2 regions of the Alteromonas sp. Mac1 genome follow, and region 2 is predicted to be linked to the other one. Evidence: predicted binding sites of a transcription regulator. Region 2 holds the regulator's gene; the other holds the start of a gene.
What was found. Region 2 encodes LexA, which represses DNA repair genes until DNA is damaged. Its sites were predicted from a motif close to TACTGTATNNNNATACAGTA; they were not measured.
Positions count from the first base shown of each region.

Region 1: a site for LexA is predicted at 2,004-2,023, ahead of uvrD (DNA helicase II). Genes of this name have one in related genera too.

Region 1 covers NZ_CP013932.1:255,043-258,260, forward strand. Annotated here, with positions in the region: gene uvrD (DNA helicase II) at 1-1,951, opposite strand, end outside; gene cysE (serine O-acetyltransferase) at 2,277-3,095, shown strand; gene AV939_RS01065 (HAD-IA family hydrolase) at 3,115-3,218, opposite strand, start outside.
Region 2 covers NZ_CP013932.1:4,610,305-4,613,522, forward strand. Annotated here, with positions in the region: gene coxB (cytochrome c oxidase subunit II) at 1-804, opposite strand, end outside; gene lexA (transcriptional repressor LexA) at 1,388-2,014, opposite strand; gene AV939_RS19585 (TonB-dependent receptor) at 2,172-3,218, opposite strand, start outside.

The DNA.
Region 1 (3,218 bases), 340 kb from region 2:
TAGTAGACTTGAGCCTTACTTCTTCAACACAGTCAGCAGGAATTTCACGAATAAAGCGAGATGCCGTGTGATACTTGTCTTGCCCGTACAAACGGCGGCTTTCCGCGTAAGTAATATACAGCTTTTCCATGGCGCGGGTCATGCCCACGTAACACAGGCGGCGTTCTTCTTCCATTCTGCCAGGTTCATCATTGGTCATTTGGCTTGGAAACATGCCTTCCTCAACACCGGCCATAAACACCATCGGGAATTCTAGCCCTTTTGCGGTGTGAATCGTCATCATCTGCACTGCATCTTGGTCGGTACCTGCTTGGGTTTCACCCGCTTCTAACGAGGCGTGAGCAAGGAAGGCTGAAAGCGGCGTCATTTCCTCTGCTTCGTCAGGTACCGTAAATTGCTTACAAGCGGTAACCAATTCTTCCAAGTTTTCTAAGCGCGCTTGAGCCTTTTCGCCGCGTTCGGCTTGATACATGGCGTATAAGCCTGACTGCCTAATAGCCACATCGGCGTGTTTTTCTAATGGCTCGTCTACCGTAGCTTGTTCAAGCTCGGTAACTAACAGCACGAAACTTTGAAGGGCGTTAAGTGCACGGCCTTTTAGCGCGTTTTCGTTAATGAGAAGTTGGCTAGCCTGCCACATAGAGCAATTATGTGCTCTGGCGGCTTCTCGTACTTGTGAGAGGGTTTTCTCACCCATACCGCGAGTAGGTGTATTCACCACACGTTCAAAGGCGGCATCATCATGAGGGTGATTCATCATACGAAGGTAGCCAAGTGCATCTTTAATTTCTTGGCGTTCGAAGAATCGAAGGCCACCATAAATGCGGTAGGGTGTACCTTGGTGAAGTAAGGCCTCTTCTAATACCCGCGACTGGGCGTTATTGCGATACAAAATCGCGGTGTCTTTTAGTGCATTGCCTTGGTTCAGCCAGTCTTTAATTTTCGACACAATAAAGCGGGCTTCGTCTAACTCATTAAACCCAGCATAAACAGATATGGGCTCGCCATCGTTGCCGTCTGTCCAAAGCTCTTTGCCTAATCGGCCTGTGTTGTTATCAATAACCGTATTGGCGGCTTTCAAGATGGTGCCGGTAGAACGGTAGTTTTGTTCTAATCGAATGGTTGTGGGGTTATTGAAGTCTTTTAAGAAGTGCTGAATATTATCAACATTCGCGCCACGCCAGCCGTAAATAGATTGGTCGTCATCACCCACAATCATAATATTGTTTTGATTGCCGCTACATAACATGCGTAGCCACGCGTATTGAATGTTGTTGGTATCTTGGAATTCGTCCACTAATACAGCGCGGAAGCGGCGCTGGTAGTTGGCGAGTACTTCGGGGTTTTTAGCCCAAAGTTCGTGAGCACGTAACAACAACTCGGCAAAATCCACAAGCCCTGAGCGGTCGCACGCGTCTTGATACGCGGCGTAAATTTCACGCATTTTTTGTTGGGTTTGATCGTTGTGGGTTTCAATATGTTGAGGACGTAGCCCTTCGTCTTTATTACCGTTGATGTACCACTGAATTTGACGGGGCACCCAGTGCTTTTCGTCTAAATTCATGGCTTTTAGAATACGTTTAATCAAACGGTATTGGTCATCTGAATCAAGAATTTGGAAGTTTTCAGGCAAATTAGCTTCTGCATGGTGGGCGCGAAGCAGCCTGTGGGCTAATCCGTGGAAAGTACCAATCCACATGCTATTAAGACCACGGCCCATCAACGATTCTATTCGGCCACGCATTTCTTTGGCGGCCTTGTTCGTAAAGGTTACGGCCAGAATGGAAAAGGGGGCAATATTTTCCACTTCCATTAACCATGCTATTCGATGTACTAACACCCGAGTTTTACCGCTTCCTGCGCCAGCTAAAATGAGGGCGTTAGAAAGAGGGGCTGCTACCGCTTCACGTTGTTTGTCGTTAAGCTCGTCAAGCAGTCGGGATACATCCATAATATGGTCAACCTAATTTGTCTAGTTTCAATGCTGCAACATTATGCCAGCTGACTGTGAATTTATACAGGCCTGTTTAATGAAGCTTAGCGGCTAGGGGATAACTTTTACCCTGTTAAGCTGATATCGGCCGTATTCACGGGCGGGTTATCGATAAGTTGAACAATTTTCACGCTTGAAGCGTAGTCTGTAGGTGTTGTTTTTATGGTGGCTCATGTACACTTCGAGCCATTAAGCTGCCTACTACAATCTAGGCTTTGTACCATCTTGTGCCTTTTACCCGCACTTAGCGGGGTTTGAACTTTACTTTTACAGGAACTGCCTCATGCACGCACTCTCTCCATCGACTGACTTTTGGTTATCGTTAAAAAAAGAAGCGCAAACTGTGGCAGAAAGCGAGCCGCTATTAGCGAGCTATGTTCATGCCTGTATTTCAGCCCATCACAATTTTGAGTCGTCGTTAAGCTTTATACTATCAAGCAAAATGGCTGATGAAGTGATGCCTGCTATTGCCATTCGTGAAGTATTTGATGAGGCCTATTTGTTAGAGCCGTCGATTAGTGAGTCGGCAATGGCCGATATTAACGCGATTCGTGCTCGAGACGCGGCAGTAGATGACTTCTTAGTGCCATTACTGCACTTTAAAGGCTTTCATGCCGTGCAAGTTCACCGTATGGCGCACTACTTGTGGTTGCACGGTAGACATCAACTTGCCTTGTTCTTGCAAAGCCGTAACTCGGCTACCTTCGGCGTAGATATTCACCCTGCCGCTAAGATAGGTAAAGGCGTGATGTTCGATCACGCCACCGGTATTGTAGTGGGTGAAACTGCGGTTATAGAAGACAACGTGTCTATCTTGCAAAGCGTAACCCTGGGCGGAACCGGGAACGAGTCGGGCGATCGTCACCCTAAAATTCGCCAAGGCGTGTTAGTTGGCGCAGGTGCTAAAATTCTTGGCAATATCGAAATTGGCGAAGGGTCTAAAGTGGGCGCAGGTAGTGTTGTGCTAGACAATGTTCCACCTCACGTTACCGTAGTGGGTGTACCTGCAAAAGTCGTTGGGCGGCCGGTATGCCAGCGCCCTTGCGATTCTATGCGCCAAAACGTGCTAGAAGACAACCAGCCTTATTCGCAAAAGCCTTAAGCGCTATTTACTGCTTTTCTTATAAGAAGTAAGCTAACTCGTCTAACGAATCTAGTGTCACGTGAGGGAGTACAGATGCTCTCTCACGGGGTAAATGCATTTCTCGATTGCATGCAAACCACG
Region 2 (3,218 bases):
TTGCTCGTTCATCCACGCATCAAATTCGGCAGGTTCTTTTGCGATAACCACTACCGGCATAAAGCCATGATCTTTTCCGCAAAGCTCGGCGCACTGCCCGCGATAAATACCAGGCTCGTTCACCTTTGCCCAAGATTCATTAATAAACCCTGGATTAGCATCTTTTTTCACCGCAAAATCTGGAACCCACCAAGAGTGAATAACGTCATCTGAAGTAATAAGAAAGCGCACTTTTTGCCCTGTGGGGATCACCAGTGGACGGTCGACCTCAAGCAAATAATTCGTGCCTTTCTCGAATTTGTTTTCAATTTGTTCTCGCTGAGTCGCCATTAACGAATAGAACTCAACATCTCTGTCCATGTATCGGTAATGCCACTTCCACTGAGAACCTGTAACGACAACAGTAAGATCGGGCTCACTGGTATCTTCCATCGCAATAAGGGTTTTAGCGGCGGGAATAGCCATAAGAATAAGAATGATGAAAGGTACTACTGTCCACGCAATTTCAACTTTTACATTTTCATGGAAGTGAGCAGGCTTCGCTCCTCTGGATTTACGGTGTAAGTACATTGAGGTAAACATAACCCCAAAAACCACAACGGCAATGGCGATACAGATAAAGAACATCAACATATGAAGGTCGTACACTTGACCACTTATGTCGGTTGCGCCTCGACGTAAATTCATGGATGAGCCTTCACCTGTTGCTACATCCGCAAACAGCAGTGGTGAGGTAAGCAAAAGTGGCAGCCCGTAAAGCCACTTTGTCGCTTGTGTCGCCGCTTGTGTCGTTACTCGTTTCACTCAACACCTCCGTTATAACAGAAGCATTACCGCAATAAATGCGCTGCGCTTCTGGCAACTGATACCCGAAATCCAACTTTTAACTTAATTGCCCAGCTTTAGTTGTAAAGCAAAGTTGCAGCTATTGTTATTATTTTGTTAAATACAGTATAAGAATTGCTCAATAAAACGCACAAGTCTAGTCTTTTCTAAGAAAAAACAATTCCAGCGTTTAATTTTTAATCAAAAGTTGTAAGTAAGAGGAATGAATCACGCCACAGCGTATGGGCGTTATAAGGATAATTAATGTGGCCGTTTGAAACGCTCATTTTGAACGAAATCGACGAATATAAAGTGTAATAAGTTTCTTATAATCAAAAGGTAGTTACGTAATATTGAATGCTTTTCAAACAGAATAGATAACAGACATAGCGGTAGTTAGTACTATAAAAGATGACATAAATAGAAGATAAAATGTGGGAACCGGATCAACTGGCCTCTAAGGTATTTCTGAGGCTTAAACAAGATTATTGTGCAAGCAAGGTATGGTAAACATACAAAAAAGCGGCCTATAAGCCGCTTTCTTTACTAAATAGCTAAAAAGTTACATCCAATCGGCATTTCGAATAACACCAACGGCAATACCTTCAATAGAAAAAGGCTCTGAAGCTAAGTCGACCTTAATAGGAGAAAATTCATCATTTTCAGCATGAAGTAGCACTTCACGGCCACGCTTTTCAAGGCGTTTAACGGTAACGTCTTCATCGACACGTGCCACTACCACCTGCCCATTATGGACATCCGTAGTGCGGTGCACGGCTAACAAGTCACCATCAAGTATACCTATGTCTTTCATACTCATACCGCTTACACGAAGCAAGAAGTCGGCGTGAGGCTGAAATAGGGCAGGGTCGACCTTATAATGAGATTCTATATGCTCTTGCGCTAGAATAGGTTCGCCCGCAGCCACTCGGCCAATAAGAGGTAGCCCTTCTTCTTCAGGAGCTTCATCTTCAAGTGGGATATTCAATTTAATACCACGGGAAGTACCTGGAAGAATCTCGATGACACCTTTTCGGGCCAACGCTTTTAAATGTTCTTCAGCGGCATTCGCAGAGCGAAAACCTAAATGACGGGCAATTTCTGCACGGGTAGGCGGCATGCCAGTTTCGAGCATGGTTGTTTTTATCAGCTCGAGAACTTCTGTTTGTCTTGCTGTGAGTGGGCGCATAAAAGACCTGTCTGTCTATACAGTTCCTGTAAGTATATACACCTAAAAGGAAATGACAAGCACAAAGCTTTGCAAAGCATGTTTTTTATACTGACCTAACCACAACGCAAAAAGCGGCCATGAAGGCCGCTTTGTATATCACTACTATTTAGCGTGACTAAAACTTATATTGCAAACTCAAACGCGCATTAAGCGGCTCGCCGGTGGCAATATTGTTGTCGTTATGTGCTGACGGAAAATAATCTTCGTCGAATAGGTTTTCAACGTTTAGCTGAATTTTAACGTCTTCGCTATAGTCGTAATAAAGTGCAGCGTCTACGCGAACAAAGTCAGGTAGCTCAACCGTATTATTTAATGAAGCATACTGCTCAGATTGATAAATCACGCCTAATGCAACACGCCATTCATCATTTACTTCATACTGATTCCATAACGTCAGCATATGTTCTGGTAGCTGCGCTAAGTCGCGGTTCGCCAATGTGCCATCTACAATTCGACCCATTTCTTCGCCATCAAGGTTGCTGTAACCAGCATTGATTACCCAACGTTCTGAAAGTTTACCCACCACCTGCACTTCAAAACCTTTGGTTTCGGTACCGGTTAAAATAGACGCTTCCGGGTTGTTAGGATCTTGCGCTGTGCCGTTTTCACGTTCAACTTCAAATGCCGCTGCTGTCACGCTAAGCGAGTCAGATAAATTCCACTTCACGCCAATTTCTTTATTTTCAAACTCTTCAGCTTCTAGCGCTTGGCTTGTCAGCGACAGTGAAAGGAATTGATCACCTGAACGAGGTAAAAACGATTTGCTGTAACTTGCGTAAATCGATACTGATTCCGCTGGCTTGTAAATTAAGCCTGCACGCGGAGACACTTGTGAATCAGAACTTGATAGAAAACCGTTGTTGCCATCATCTGCACCGTCAGCCACTTCAATACTATCTACGACATCGATATCGAAGTTGTCGTAGCGAAGACCCGCTACCACGATCCAATTATCGTTAAGTTTAATTTCATCTTGAACAAACGCTGAGGTAAAGGTGACATCAGATGCACGATCTCTTACTGGGTCGGTCAGCGTCATTGAAGGAATTACTAGTGGGTCACTAAACACGAAGGATACTTGATCGTCTTGACTGTCTGCAAAAAACGCATCACGGCGAGCATTTTCTGTATCTTGGCTACCGTATTCCATTCCCGTCAACAA